Regions from separate parts of the Burkholderia latens genome, predicted to be linked through region 1. Evidence: riboswitches for the same ligand, from Rfam matches in the RefSeq annotation. Region 1 holds a riboswitch; the other holds the start of a gene.
What was found. Region 1 has a riboswitch for cobalamin ahead of WK25_RS08145 (HoxN/HupN/NixA family nickel/cobalt transporter). Riboswitches for the same ligand answer to the same signal wherever they lie in the genome.
Positions count from the first base shown of each region.

Region 2: linked by a shared signal. The riboswitch ahead of WK25_RS24825 (TonB-dependent receptor domain-containing protein) and the one ahead of WK25_RS08145 (HoxN/HupN/NixA family nickel/cobalt transporter) in region 1 are both predicted to bind cobalamin.

Region 1 is NZ_CP013435.1:1,744,329-1,752,019, reverse strand. It holds gene cobN (cobaltochelatase subunit CobN) at 1-2,777, opposite strand, end outside; gene cobW (cobalamin biosynthesis protein CobW) at 2,784-3,881, opposite strand; gene WK25_RS08145 (HoxN/HupN/NixA family nickel/cobalt transporter) at 3,908-4,966, opposite strand; cobalamin riboswitch at 5,153-5,416, opposite strand; cobalamin riboswitch at 5,590-5,754, shown strand; gene cobA (uroporphyrinogen-III C-methyltransferase) at 5,944-6,693, shown strand; gene WK25_RS08135 (cobalamin biosynthesis protein) at 6,690-7,067, shown strand; gene cobO (cob(I)yrinic acid a,c-diamide adenosyltransferase) at 7,100-7,691, shown strand, end outside.
Region 2 is NZ_CP013438.1:1,232,201-1,239,891, reverse strand. It holds gene WK25_RS24830 (LysE family translocator) at 1-68, shown strand, start outside; gene WK25_RS24825 (TonB-dependent receptor domain-containing protein) at 127-2,055, opposite strand; cobalamin riboswitch at 2,399-2,591, opposite strand; gene WK25_RS24820 (hypothetical protein) at 2,737-2,970, opposite strand; gene WK25_RS24815 (threo-3-hydroxy-L-aspartate ammonia-lyase) at 3,101-4,075, opposite strand; gene WK25_RS24810 (helix-turn-helix transcriptional regulator) at 4,132-4,770, opposite strand; gene WK25_RS24805 (YbaK/prolyl-tRNA synthetase associated domain-containing protein) at 4,767-5,297, opposite strand; gene WK25_RS24800 (isocitrate lyase) at 5,703-7,289, shown strand.

The DNA of each region.
Region 1 (7,691 bases):
CCAGTGCGCATCGTCGCCGTTCCCCACACCGACAGGCCGATTGCACGCGGATAGTCGCCGTGATCCTGCAGATGGCGCTCGATCAGCTGCTGCGCGGATTTCAGCCCGAGCGACCATGCGGCCTGCGTCGGCACCGCGCGCGTGTCCACCGAATAGAAGTTGCGGCCCGTCGGCAGCACGTCGGGACGGCCGCGCGACGGCGAGCCGCTCGGCCCGGGCGGCACGAAGCGGCCGTCGAGCCCGCGCAGCAACTGGCGCAGCTCCTCGCCGCCGCATGCGTCGAGCGCGGGCATCAGCGTCGTACGCACGCGTTCGATCACTGCAAGCGTGTGCGGCCATTCGCCTTCGGGCGCCGCGCCGCTCGCGACGCCGCCGGCACGATCGCCGTCCGACGCGCACAGGCCATCGAGCCACTGCTGCGCGAGCAGTTCGAGCCGCTCGCGAGTATCGCCCGCATGACGCCACGGCGACGCGTCGAGTGCCTGCAACACGGCCGGCCGCGGCCCCGTCCACGGCGCGGCCCAATCTGCCGCGAGCGGATCGAACGCGTCGCCGAGCGCGAGGTCGCGTGCGAGCGCGCCGATCAGCCCCGCGCGATCGTCCTTGCCGTCGCCGACCGGAAAGCGTGCGAGCGCGAGCAACGTATCGCGCCGCTGCCGACCGGCCGGCGATGCGCCGAACACGTGCAGCCCGTCGCGAATCTGTGCTTCCTTCAATTCGCACAGCCATGCGTCGACGCGCGTGAGCAGCGCATCCTCGTCGCCCGCATCGCGCGGCGGCGACACGCTCAGCTCGTCGTGCAACCGATGCTCGGCGATCGTCGCGAGAATCGTCTTGCGCAGCAGCTTCGCGCGCCGCGCATCGACCATCAATGCTTCATAGTATTCGTCGACCTGCCGCTCGAGATCCTGCAGCGGCCCGTAGTTTTCCGCGCGCGTGAGCGGCGGCATCAGGTGGTCGACGATTACCGCCTGTGCGCGGCGCTTCGCCTGGCTGCCCTCGCCCGGATCGTTGACGATGAACGGATACAGATGCGGCAGCGGCCCGAGCGTCAGATCGGGCCAGCACGCGTCCGACAGCGCGACGCTCTTGCCCGGCAGCCATTCGAGATTGCCGTGCTTGCCGAGATGGATGACCGCATCGATGCCGAACGCATCGCGCAGCCAGAAATAGAATGCGAGATACGCATGCGGGGGCACCAGCTCCGCATCGTGGTAGCTCGCATAGTCGTTGTCGTCGCGCGAGCGCGACGGCTGAATGCCGACGAACACGTTCCCCGCGCGCCAGCCGGCAATCGGAAAGCGCCCGTGCCGCAGTGTCGGATCCGCTTCGGGTGCGCCCCAGCGCGCGTTCAGCGCGTCGCGCACGGCAGCCGGCAGCCGCGCGAAATGCGCGACGTAATCGGTCAGCGCGAAACTCTGGAACGCCGGGCGCAGTGCGCGCTCGGCCGGATCGTTCGTCACGCCTTCGGTGAGCCGCGCGATCAGCGCGTCGCCGTCGGCCGGCAGATCGGCCACCGCATAGCCCGCGTCGCGCAGCGCCGCGAGCACGCGCAGCGCGGACGCCGGCGTATCGAGCCCGACGCCGTTGCCGATTCGCCCGTCGCTTTGCGGATAGTTCGCGAGGATCAGCGCGATCCGCTTGTCGGCATTGTCGAGCGTACGCAACCTGCACCAGCCGCGCGCGAGCGCCGCGACGAACGCAATCCGCTCGGCGTCCGGCTGATAGCGCACGACGTCGACTTCGGTGTGCGGGCAGCGATAGGCGAGCCCCTTGAAACTCACCGCGCGCGTGACGATGCGCCCGTCGACTTCCGGCAGCGCGATATGCATCGCGATGTCGCGCGCATGCAGCCCCTGGTTGTCGGCCACCCATGCATCGCGATTGCCGCCGGACAGGATCACCTGAAGCACCGGCGCGTCGCCCGCGAGCACGTCAGGCTCGGGGCTGTCGATCGCTCCGGCCGCGAACGCCGTGGTGTTCAGCACGAGCGCGACGCGCTGCGTGTCGCACAGCTGCGCGATGACTTCTCGGCTCACCGCGTCCTTCAGCGACGTGACGGCGATCGGCAGCGGATTCAGTCCCTCGTGCACGAGTGCATCGGCCAGCGCGTCGAACACGGCCGTATTCGCGGCCTGCCAGTGCGCGCGATAGAACACGATTGCGACGACGGGCGCGCCGGGCGTCCAGCGTGCGCGCCAGTCCTCGACGCTAGCCGGGTCGCGCGCCGGGTGATAGAGCGCGGCGGCCGGCAGCGGCCGCGGCGGCTCGGGTTCGTCGCCGAAGCCGAGCGTATGGAACGCGATGCTTCGCAGCAGCGCTTCCGCGTTGTGCATCCCGCCTTCGCGCAGGTAGCGCCACCACAGCCGGCACAACTGCGGCGCGACCGTGCTCTTCGCGACGAGGTTCGGATCCTCCTGCAGATCGCCCGAGAACATCGCGAGTTGCTGCCTGCGTTGCGACGCGAGCGACACCGCCTGTTCGATCCCGTACGGCCAGTACGCTTCGCCGCCAAGATGATCGATGACGACCGTCTTCGCGTGACGCAGCACGTCGTCGACGTAGAAGTCGACCGACGCCGGCTGCCGCAGAAACGTGACGTTCGCGAGCCGCACGCTCGGGAACCCTCGCGGCAGCTTCGGCACGATGCTCGCGAGCAGCGACAGCGTCGTGTCGGCCGAGCTCAGGATCACGATGTCGGCCGGCTGCTGGTCGATCCGCACGACGCCCTGCGTATCGTCGACGAAGCCGCCCGGCGTGGTGCGCAGCAGGTGCATCGTGCGTCACGCCTGCTGCGTTTGCGCCGCGCACGCGGCGTCGAACGCTCGCTGCAACGCGGCGGCGTCGAGATCTTCGCCGATCAGCACGAAGCGGCTCGCGCGCGGTTCGCCGTCTTGCCAGCGGCGATCGAAATAGCTGTCGAAGCGGCGGCCGACGCCCTGGATCACGAGCCGCATCGGCGCATCGGGCAGCGCGGCGAAGCCTTTCGCACGGTAGATCGTGTGCGTCTCGACCACATGCCGGAGCGCCGCGATCGTCGCATCGCGCGAGCCTGCGTCGCCCGACACCACGACCGAATCGAAATCGTCGTGATGATGGTCGTGATCGCCGTCGTCGGCCGAGCCGTGATGGTCGTGGCGCAGGTGAATCGTTTCCTCCGACGCCGATTCGAGACCGAGCAGCATCGCCAGATCCAGTTCGCCGCGCGTCGCGCGCACGATCTTCACTTGCGGCGGGATCTCGTCGCGGATCGCCGCTTCGATGTCGGCGAATTGCGCGTCGGCGACGAGGTCCGCCTTGTTCACGATCACGAGATCGGCGGACGACAGCTGATCCGCGAACAGCTCGTGCAGCGGCGATTCATGGTCGAGGTTCGGATCGGCGCGACGCTGCGCGTCGACGGCCTGCGGATTCTCCGCGAACTGGCCGCTCGCGGCGGCCGGCCCGTCCACGACGGTCACGACCGCGTCGACCGTGAAGCTGTTGCGGATCGTCGGCCAGTTGAACGCCTGCACGAGCGGCTTCGGCAGCGCGAGGCCCGACGTCTCGATCAGCACGTGATCGATGTCGGCGCGGCGCTCGACGAGCGCTTCCATCACCGGATAGAACTCTTCCTGCACGGTGCAGCACAGGCAGCCGTTTGCGAGTTCGTACAGCTGCCCCGACGCTTCCACCTGCGCGCCGTCCGCGCCCGCGGCGTCGTCGCAGCCGATGCCGCAGCCCTTGAGGATTTCGCCGTCGATGCCGAGTTCGCCGAATTCGTTGACGATCACCGCGATACGGCGGCCTTGCGCGTGCTGGAGGATGTGCCGCATCAGCGTGGTCTTGCCGCTGCCGAGAAAGCCCGTGACGATCGTGACGGGAAGCTTGCGTAGGGTCATGGTAGATCCTGGGTCGAATGAGGGAGTCAGGCCGAGAGCGTCACGTCGATCTCGTCGTAGCGTTTGAGCCGGTAGATCGCGGCCGACACGATCCAGCACGCGACGAACAGGCCGATCACGACGTAGCCGAGCATCCCGAAATGCGATGCGACCATCGTGGAGAACGCCCATATCGGGCCTTCCAGCGACAGCTTGTCGGCGAGCAGCGCGAGCACTTCGATGCCGCCGATCAGCGCGGCGACCAGCACCGACACGAACGTGATCGTCATGTTGTAGTAGATCTTGCGGATCGGCCGCACATACGCCCAGCGATACGCGCCCATCATCAGGATGCCGTCCGTCGTGTCGACGAGCGTCATGCCCGCGGTGAACAGCGCCGGCAGCGCCATCACCGACCAGAACGACATGCCGCCCTGCACCTGCGTCGCCGAAATGCCGAACAGCGCGATTTCGGTCGCGGTATCGAAGCCGAAGCCGAACAGGAAGCCGACCGGATACAGGTGCCAGCTGCGCGACACGAGGCGAAACAGCGGCCGGAACAGGCGCGCGAGCACCCCGCGCCGGTTCATCATCATGTCGAGATCGGCATCGACGATCGCCTCGCCGCGGCGGGCCGCGCGAAACGTCCGGTACACGGAGATCAGGATCAGCAGGTTTGCGGCCGCGAGCACCAGCAGGAAGAATGCCGACACGCTCGTGCTGATCACGCCGCCCCAGGTCTTCATGCTTTCGAAGCGCGCAAGCGACGCCGCAGTCAGCGCAACCGCCACCGACATCACGATCACCACGGTCGAGTGGCCGAGCGAGAAGAACAGGCCCGCGCCGAGCGGGCTGCGGCCTTCCTGCATCAGCTTGCGCGTAACGTTGTCGATCGCGGCGATATGGTCGGCATCGACCGCGTGGCGCAGCCCGAACACGTACGCGAGCAGCGCGGTGCCCAGCAGCACGGGCTGGTCGCGAAACGCGACGAAGGCCCAGATCCACGCGGCGACGTTGAACGTCGCGAGCAGCGCGTAGATCGCGACGATTTTGCCGCGCAGCCCGGACGGGCTGTCGTTGAACAGGCGGAAGAACGAGTCGAGCATGATGCTCCTTTGCGAACGGTCGACATGGTGAATGCCAACACGGCTGCCGCGTGCCCTGCCCGCGCCGCCTGCCGCTCGCCGCGCCGGCCCGCGCATGCATGCTGCTGGCGGATCGGCGGACGAAGCGGGAAACGTTCGGACGTCTGGGCGTACTGCGGCCGTGGACGATGCGCCGCCTCCCCGCGGCGCTGAACCCAACGTCCTGGCCGGTATCCGGGCTGACGAACACGCCGCTTCGCCTTCCCGGATGCGCGGCATCCAGTGGCGGTCGTCCGCATGCGGCAGGCATGCGGCGAAGCGGCGCTGCGTCGCGCTGCGCGCGACGCGTTCGCTTACCGTTGCGGGGGCAGCACAGGTTGGCTCGACTGCGGTGCAGGCAGGCTCCCTGTTTCCCGTTTAACTGCGCACGCCGGAGCGGCACGCGCGAGCACCAAAACGCGTGCGAGTGTAGGCGGCGGTGCGGGGAGCGTCAAGGCGCATCGGGCGCCGGCGCGGCGCCCGGCATGGCAGCCCGCCGCGCCGCGGGCCGGCTGCGACGCCCGCGCGGCGGTTCGCGCGGGCCGGACGCTGTGCTATCGTATGCGCCGCGTTCGGTGCTCGCGCCCGCCCTCCGGCGAGCGCAGTTAAACGGGAAACAGGAGGCGGAAAGCCGCCCGGCCTGTGCTGTCCCCGCAACGGTACGCCGCCCGCGCGCCGCGGTTCCCCCGCACGCGCCCAGGCCGCCCGCGATGCCACTGCCCTCCGGGGCGGGAAGGCTGCGGCCTGGCAAGCGGCCAGCCCGGATACCGGCCGACGCAAGGGGCGCGCCAACGGCGCGCCGAACGCCCTGTCCGCGAGGGACGGACAGGGTGCGCATTCCGCCCGCGCGTGCGCGGGTTTCGCCGATCCGCCATGCCCTGCCTGCCCGCCGGCCGCCGATGTGCCGCTCGCTGTCCCGTTCCCACCGCTACCGCACGGTGCGCGCCGTGCCGCGCCCGATGAGCCGCGCGTGGCTTGTGGGCGCCGGCCCCGGCGACGCCGATCTGCTCACGCTGAAGGCCGTGCGCGCGATCGCCGCGGCCGACGTGCTGCTGGTCGACGATCTCGTGAACCCCGACTTATTGCGCCACGCGCGCGCCGACGCGCGCATCGAACACGTCGGCAAGCGCGGCGGTCATGCGTCGACGCCGCAAGACGCGATCGTCGCCGCGATGCTCGCGCACCTGCGCGCGGGCCGCAGCGTCGCGCGGCTCAAGGGCGGCGACCCGTTCGTGTTCGGCCGCGGCGGCGAAGAATTGCTCGCGCTCGGTGCCGCCGGTTACCCGGTCGAGGTCGTAAACGGCATCACGGCCGGTATCGCCGCACCGGCCGCGCTCGGCATTCCGGTCACGCATCGCGGCGACGCCCAGGGCGTGATCTTCGTCACGGGGCACGGTGCGGGCGCCGACGAACCCGATTGGCGCGCGCTCGCCGCGACGCGAATGACGATCGTGATCTACATGGGCATTCGTCGCCTCGACGCGATCGCGGCGGCGCTGCGCGACGGCGGCATCGCCGGCGACACGCCGTGCGCGGCGATCGAGAATGCGACGCGCGACGGGCAGCGGCACGTGCTCGCGACGCTCGATACGATCGTCGAACGCGTGAGTGCGACCGGCATCGGGTCGCCCGCGATCGTCGTGATCGGCCGCGTTGCCGCGCTCGCCGACGAGCCGGCCGTGCGCGCCGCGCTCGGCGCGCGTGCATGATGCGCGTCGCGCTCGGCATCGGTTTCCGCGCGAACGCGAGTGCCGCGCAACTCGATGCCGCGATTCGCGCGGCGCTCGCGCAGCATCCGGACGTCGAGCCGGCCATCGTCGCGACACTCGCCGACAAGGCGCGCGCCCGGGCGCTGCGCACGCTGTGCGCGCGGCGCGGCTGGCCGCTCGTCGCATTCGACGCGGCGCAGCTCGCGCTGTGCGCGTCACCCGCGTTGAGCCGCCCGTCGGCCGCCGCCGTTGCGCGCTTCGGCGTGACCGGCGTGGCCGAGCCGTGCGCGCAGCTCGCGGCGCCGGCCGGCCGGCTGCTCGGCCCCAAATCCATCGTGGGCGGCGTGACGGTCGCGCTCGCCGGCCCGCTCTGAACTTTTGTTTCGCTTTCGACAGGACGACTCCGATGAAGACCGATGCCGAATCCCATCAGCGGATGACCGAGCGCCGCCGCGCCGGCCATGAAAAAAAACAGGCGGCCGCCACTCAGGAAAAGGGCCTGCTGATCGTCAACACCGGCAACGGCAAGGGCAAGAGCACGGCCGCGTTCGGGATGGCCGTGCGCGTGCTCGGCCACGGGATGCGCCTCGGCGTCGTGCAGTTCATCAAGGGCGCGCTGCACACGTCCGAGCGTGACTTCCTCGGCGCGCTTGCGCAATGCGACTTCGTGACGATGGGCGACGGCTACACGTGGAATACGCAGAACCGCGACGCCGACATCGCGACCGCGCGCAAGGGCTGGGACGAGGCGCGCCGGATGATCGAAAGCGGCGAGTACCGGATGGTGATCCTCGACGAGCTGAACACCGTGCTGAAGTATGAATATCTGCCGCTCGACGAAGTGCTCGCGACGCTGGTCGCGAGACCGGCGTCGGTGCACGTCGTCGTCACCGGCAGGCATGCGCCCGATGCGCTGATCGACGCGGCCGACCTCGTCACCGAGATGCGGCTCGTCAAGCATCCGTACAAGGAACAAGGCGTGAAAGCACAGCCCGGCG
Region 2 (7,691 bases), on a different replicon from region 1:
CCGTCGTGATTGCGGGGTTCGGCGCGATCCAGCTGGTCGCGGGCGTGCGCGGCGTCGTGGGCGCCTGATGCACCGGTGCGGCGTCGACGCCCGTGATGGCGGGCGCCGACGCGTGCGCGGCGCGCGTCAGAACGTGTAGCTGACCTTGCCGAATGCGGTGCGGCCGAGCGTGTTGTACCCGTACGCGGTCATGTACTGACGGTCGAACAGGTTCGACAGCGACGCGGACACCGTCAGACGCGAGTTGATCCGGTACGACGCGCGCAGGTTCACGGTCAGGTACGACGGCAGATACATCGTGTTGGCCGGGTTGTCGAACGTCGTGCCGCCGTAGGTCAGCGACGCGCCCGTGCTCAGCGCGTGCAGCTTCAGCTCGTCCCACGTGTGGTCGATGTTGACGCTGACGGTCTGCCGCGGCCGGCGGCTCAACCAGCTGTCGTTGGTTTCGTCCTGCGGATTCAGAATCCCGATCGCGACGCTGACGGGCGTCGAACGGCCGATCGCGCCCTTGTACGACAGATCGATTCCGCGGATATGCGCGCGGCCGATGTTGATCGGCGAGAACGTCGCGGGGTTGTACGCGATCAGGTTGCTCACGCGCGTGTCGTAGATCGCGGCGCTGAACGTGCCGTACGCGGTGTTCGCGTCGAGCGCGGCCTCGACCGTATTGCTGCGCTCCGGATTCAGGTCCGGATTGCCATAGCCGGGGTAGTACAGGTCGTTGAATGACGGCAGGCGGAACGCGTTGCCATAAGACACGCGCGCCGTGTACACCGGCGTGATCGCCCACGAAAGCGCCGCGTTGCCGGTGTTTACCGCTTTCCCCGCGATGATTTCGTGACGGCCCGCGACGAACATCGTCACGCTGCCGAGCGTGGCCGATTGATGCAGCGAGAATGCGGAATCGTTGCGGGTCGGCACGCCGTCCGGCACGTCGACCGGCAGGAACGCCTGTTCGCGCGTAAAGTCGTACGCGAGCTTCGTCTCACCCGACAGCGGCAGGCCGAACAGATGGAGGCCGCGCTCCTGGTGCGTGAGCGACGTCGACGTGCTGATGCGCTGCGAGTTGATCTGGTCGGTCGGGATGGCCGGATCGCTCGCGTACAGGAACTGGCGGTCGTTCGCAAAACCGAACGACTGGTCGAACTGCGTGTCGGGCGTGATGTCGAGATGGAACGCGATGCCGGTCGTCAGCTGATGATCGAGCTCGCGGTTCGCAAAGCCGGCATTGTCGAACGACAGGTCGGAGCGGTGATACAGCGCGAACGTCGACACCGACCAGTTGTCGCGCGCGTAGCCGAGACGCGCGTCGAGATCCTGTGCGTGATACGGGTTGCGGCCGTTCTCGTGGTACGGCAGCACGGGCCGCGTCGAATCGATGCCGGCCGTGTTGTAGTCGTGCAGGCCGAGCGCATACGTGAGCCCGCCGAGCGCGGCGAGCGGCCCGGTCGACGGCACGGTGCCCGACGTGCGCAGCTGCGTGTCGAAGGTCTTGTTCGAGCCGCCGCCGAACGACGCCGTGGTCTGGTTCGGCTGGCCGGCCGCGCGGCGCGTGAACAACTGCACGACGCCGCCCATCGCGTTCGCGCCGAACGATGCGGCCGCCGGCCCCGAAATCACCTCGACGCGCTCGAATGCTTCGGTCGGCAGGTCTGCCCATGGCGCGACGCCGGTGGTCGGCGAGCCGATCCGGATTCCGTCGATGAATACGGCAACCTGGCTCGCGGACGAGCCGCGGATGCTCACCGACGCGGACGAGCCCGGGCCGCCGCTCTGCGACACGGTCACGCCCGGCAACGTCGCCAGCGCCTGCGTGATGCTCGGATCGCTCGGCGACAGCCGCTCGAGATCGGCGCGCGTGAGCACCTGCGTCGTCGCATAGCGCTGATCGAACGACTCTGGCAGGTGCCGCGTGTCGGTCACGCTGATCGTCGGCAGGGTGGGGGCGTCCGCGGACGGCGACGGCTGTGCGGGCGCCGCGTCGCCGGCGGCGTGGGCAAGCGGAGCCAGCAGCGCGGTGGCGGCGGACGTGGCGAGAAAGTGGCGAAGGTTCATGAGGCAGCGAAACGTGATCGTGTTGCGGGTACGGCGAGCGTAAGCGGGGCGCGCGGCGGCGCGCGCGGCGGGCTGGCGCATCATCGCGGAATGTGACGGCGTGGGCGCCGCGTGTCGTCATCGTGCGTGGGCCACGCGCCGGGCGACGCCGGTGCCGCGGCGCCGAACATGGGCGCGCCTCGACCGCGTGGGCGGGCGACGCGCCGGTGCAACGCCTGCGGCGCGCAAGCGATTACGAAAAGAATGGACATCTGAAGGGTCCTGAGGTCGGGCCGTCCATGCAACGGGGGCAACCGCCAAAGGCGGTGCCTGGCGCGCCGGGACACCCCGCCCGGTGCGGCTGCTTGGACCTCGGGTCGATGGCAGGTCTCCTGGCTCGCGGGTCGTTATGCGCGCCTGCCTTCCCGGTATCCCAGTGGCGTGCGGTGGCGCGGATTCGCCGCTTACAGTTGCGGGGGCAGCCGCAGATTCGAGGCATGGCCTCCCTGCGTTCCCTTTTAATCCCGTTGTCGGGAACCATCAGCGCGCAAGCGTAATGGCGAGCGCTTGCGCGCGTCAATTGCCGGTGGGAACGGGGTGCGAAAAAACGTCAGTGTGCGGGCAACGCTTCCCACAACCGTTCTTTTGCGCGTGCAGCGCGCGTTTCATGTCTGATGAAACGGCGCGTCGGCGGCTGCAGCACTACATATGCATGCCGGCGTGCGCGCGGCCCCCAGGATCGCCGCCGCGATCGGGCGGCGAATTGTTCTGATCGATCTTCGCGAGCACGAGGCCTGCGGATGAGTGACCGGCAGCCTGCTCGACGTGGTCGCGCGGCGCCGCGGCGGAAAAAACGGATGACGCGACATGCGGTTGAGCGAACGTCGGCATGGACGCTGTCGCGAGAGCGGCGGCGACGATCGCGTGCGTGTTCATGATGGCTCCTTCTTCACGACCGACTGCGGGATGATGCAATCAGTGTAGGGCGCGAAACTTAACGCGGCGTAAAGGAGCGGCGGCGCACGGACGACGCGGGCTTCATCGCGTCATCGGCGCGCCGCGCCGGTCATGCGTGCGCCGAGACGAGCGCGCAGAAGTTCTCGAGATCGACGTTGCCGCCGCTGATCACGATGCCCACGCGCTTGCCTCTCAGTTCGTCCTTCATCCGGCGCGCGGCCGCGAACGACAGGCAGCCGGTCGGCTCGACGACCAGCTTCATGCGGGTTGCGAAAAAGCGCATGCAGTCGACGAGTTCCGCGTCGGTCGCGGTCAGGATGTCGTCGACGTCGCGGCGCAGGATCGGGAACGTCAGGTTGCCGAGGTGCTGCGTTTGCGCGCCGTCGGCGATCGTGCGCGGCGTGTCGATGTGGACGATCGACCCGGACCGGAACGATTGCTGCCCGTCGTTGCCGGCTTCCGGCTCGACGCCGTACAGCTTCGCGTGCGGCGACAGCGCGCGCGTCGCGAGCGCCGTGCCGGACAGCAGGCCGCCGCCGCCAAGCGGCGTGAACACTGCGTCGAGCGGACCGGCTTCGTCGAACAACTCCTTCGCGGCCGTCCCCTGGCCCGCGATTACGTCAGGGTGGTCGTACGGCGGGATCAACGTGAGCCCGTGCCGCTCCGCGAGTTCGCGGCCGATCTGCTCGCGGTCCTCGGTATAGCGGTCGTATGTGACGACGTTGCCGCCGTAGCCGCGTGTCGCGGCCATTTTCGCGGCCGGCGCGTCCTGCGGCATCACGATCGTCGCCGGGATGCCGAGGATGCGCGCCGACAGCGCGATCGCCTGCGCATGGTTGCCCGACGAGAACGCGACGACGCCATGTCGGCGCTGCGCTGCGTCGAAGCGCGACAGCGCGTTGAATGCGCCGCGGAACTTGAACGCACCCATGCGCTGCAGGTTTTCGCACTTGAAGAAAACCTTCGCGCCGAGCGCTTCGTCGATCGTCCGCGACGTCATCACGGGCGTGCGGTGCGCGTGGCCTTCGAGCCGTGTCGCGGCGGCCGCGACGTCGTCATAGGTAGGGAGGGGCGGAGTGTGCATGAGTCGCTCGTCGGAAGGTCAGTCAACAGGTAAGCGGGGCGGCCCGAGGGCACGCGTCATTTTGCATCGTTGTATACGGTGGCGCGCGATACGCCGAGATGCTGCGACACGATCTCCATCGCGCGGCGCACGTCGAGGAAACCGTCCGCCTTCAGCGTCTGCATCAGCGCACGGCGCTGATCGGTCTTCAATTCGCGCGGTGTGGTCGCGAGGCGCGTAGCGAATGCGTCGATGCGTTGCCGGATCGCATCCGCGCCGGCCGGATCGAGCGTTTCCGCGACCGGCACGCCGTCGATGCTGCAGAACTGGTTCAGCATTCCCTGGAAGCCGCGGAACAGCGTGATGTCCGCGTTCAGGCACAACGCGGCCACGTAGCGGCCGCTCGAATCCTTGATCCCGACCGACGTGCTCTTCGCGGTGCGGCCGTCCGCGAAGCGGTTCGCGTAGTTCGCGAGCACCTGCGGGAAGTTGTCGTCGGCGATGCGCGCGAGCCCGAGTTCGGTCGCCGGGTCGCCGATCGCTCGGCCAGACAGGTTGTTGTGGATCGCGAGGATCGCGTGCTCGGGCGTGCGCAGGTCGTGCACGACCACCTCGGTGAACGGCGCGAGCATCGCACCGAGGCCTTCGGCGATGCGCAGCACCTGCTCGATCAGCGACGCCTGTTCCGATTGCGGCGTCGGGCTGGGCGCGGTCATGCGTCGGCCTCGAGCGCGCGCGTGGGGTTCGCGTCGACGGCTTGCGGCCGGGTGATGCCGGCCAGCAGCGGGCGCGCGATCCGCACGTAGTCGGATGCATCGAGCACGATCGAACGATCGAGCCGGCCCGCGTTGAACGCTATTTCGTCATTGAGTTCGATCAGCGCGGGATCGACGACGAGCGTCACGTTCGCGTCGAACACGAACGGCGGCACGGCGCCCATCACGCAGCCCGTGACCGCGGCCGCGAGTTCCGGTGGCGCGAGCGTCGCCTTGCGGCGGCCCACCGCGTCGGCGACCTTGCGGAAATCGATCTTCAGATGGCCGGGGATCACCGCGAGCGCGGTGGCGTCGCCGCCGTCCTTGAACGTGCAGAGCATCGCTTTCGCGCCTTGCTCGGGACGCGTGCCGCGGATCGCGGCGATCACGTCGGATTTGCCTTCGGCCGGGTGCTCGAGCACCCGGAAGCGCGCGCTGGCGGTCGCCAGCAGGTCGCACAGCGCATCGAAAACGGGGTAGTCGCTCATCGGGGGGCCTCGCGGGAGGAGCGGCGCCTCGCAATGCGCGGCGGACCGGTTTGGGTTCGAAGAATTGTCCAAGTATAGACGTTTTGTCATGACCGTGGCAAAGACAATGCCGGGGCCGCGAAAGCTGTCGTTTCTTCGAGTGCCGAAAGGCCGTTTCATATCGCGGAATGCAGCGGCGATTCGCGACGCACGGCCTTTCCGCCGCTTGAAAACCTGTTTTGCATCGCAAAAAGGCGCGCTTATCTCATTGAAAAACAAGAGAAATTTATATCTTATGTCTTATATAAGACTCGTTCGAAACCGCGATGACCGGCGTTAGTATTGAGTCCATGCAGTTCGCCTCGTCACACGCGGCGGGCACGCTGAACTCTTTACCCAAATGCGCTTCGTTCCCAGGAGATAGACATGTCCCAATATCAAGACGACATCAACGCAGTGGCTGCTTTGAAGGAAACCTACGGCAGCGCGTGGAATGCGATCAATCCCGAGTATGCGGCGCGCATGCGTGCGCAGAACAAGTTCAAGACGGGCCTCGACATCGCGCGCTACACCGCGAAAATCATGCGCGCGGACATGGCCGCCTACGACGCCGATCCTTCCAAGTACACGCAGTCGCTCGGCTGCTGGCACGGCTTCATCGGTCAGCAGAAGATGATCTCCATCAAGAAGCACTTCAACAGCACCGAACGCCGCTACCTGTACCTGTCGGGCTGGATGGTCGCCGCGCTGCGCTCGGAGTTCGGCCCGCTGCCGGACCAGTCGATGCACGAGAAGACCTCGGTGAGCGCACTGATTCGCGAGCTGTACACGTTCCTGCGCCAGGCCGACGCACGCGAGCTGGGCGGGCTGTTCCGCGAGCTCGATGCGGCGAAGGACGCTGCCGCGAAGGCCGCGATCCAGGAAAAGATCGACAACCACGTGACGCACGTCGTGCCGATCATCGCCGACATCGACGCCGGCTTCGGCAACGCCGAAGCAACCTACCTGCTCGCGAAGCAGTTCATCGAAGCGGGCGCATGCTGCATCCAGATCGAGAACCAGGTGTCCGACGAGAAGCAGTGCGGCCACCAGGACGGCAAGGTCACGGTGCCGCACGAGGACTTCCTCGCGAAGATCCGCGCGATCCGCTACGCATTCCTGGAGCTGGGCGTGGACGACGGCATCATCGTCGCACGTACCGACTCGCTCGGCGCCGGCCTGACCAAGCAGATCGCCGTGACGAACACGCCGGGCGACCTGGGCGATCAATACAACTCGTTCCTCGATTGCGAAGAACTGTCGGCCGATCAACTGGGCAACGGCGACGTCGTGATCAAGCGCGACGGCAAGCTGCTGCGTCCGAAGCGCCTGCCTAGCAACCTGTATCAGTTCCGCGCGGGCACGGGCGAGGCGCGTTGCGTGCTGGATTGCATCACGTCGCTGCAGAACGGCGCCGACTTGCTGTGGATCGAAACCGAGAAACCGCACATCGCGCAGATCGGCGGCATGGTTCGCGAAATCCGCAAGGTGATTCCGAACGCGAAGCTGGTGTACAACAACAGCCCGTCGTTCAACTGGACGCTGAACTTCCGTCAGCAGGCTTACGATGCGATGAAGGCCGAGGGCAAGGACGTGTCGGCGTACGACCGCGCACGCCTGATGAGCGTCGAGTACGACGACACGGAACTCGCGAAAATCGCCGACGAGAAGATCCGCACGTTCCAGGCCGATGCGTCGCGTGAAGCAGGCATCTTCCATCACCTGATCACGCTGCCGACGTATCACACGGCCGCATTGTCGACCGACAACCTCGCGAAGGAATACTTCGGCGACCAGGGCATGCTCGGCTACGTGGCCGGCGTGCAGCGCAAGGAAATCCGTCAGGGCATCGCGTGCGTGAAGCACCAGAACATGTCCGGCTCGGATATCGGCGACGACCACAAGGAATACTTCAGCGGCGAAGCAGCGCTGAAGGCGGCTGGCAAGGACAACACGATGAATCAGTTCGCGTAATCGTCCGACCTGCGGCACGACGCCAATCCGTTAATCACGGGTTGGCGTTTTTCCATCCGGGCAGTCGCGGCGGCGTTACGACGTGCCGGCTCGTCGCGGTCACGGAGGTCGCGTCGAAATCGACCGCACGTGCAGTGCTCCGCGCGAGCGCGCGACGCCGTTCATCGACGTTGAAATCGCCGAGCGCGTATTACCCCGGATTGCCCGGTGCGCCGTTTTGAGCGGTGCCGTACGCGGTGCTTCGCGACAGATGTTTGTGTACGCAACCTAATTCAGGGTTTGCCTGAGTAGCGAAAACGCCAATTCGCTCCGCACGCATTCGCGTGTGTCGCGTGCGCATCCATGACGCCAATTTTTCCGTCGCCCCGAAAGCCTTGCCGCACGGCCGTCCCGCCGGATTCG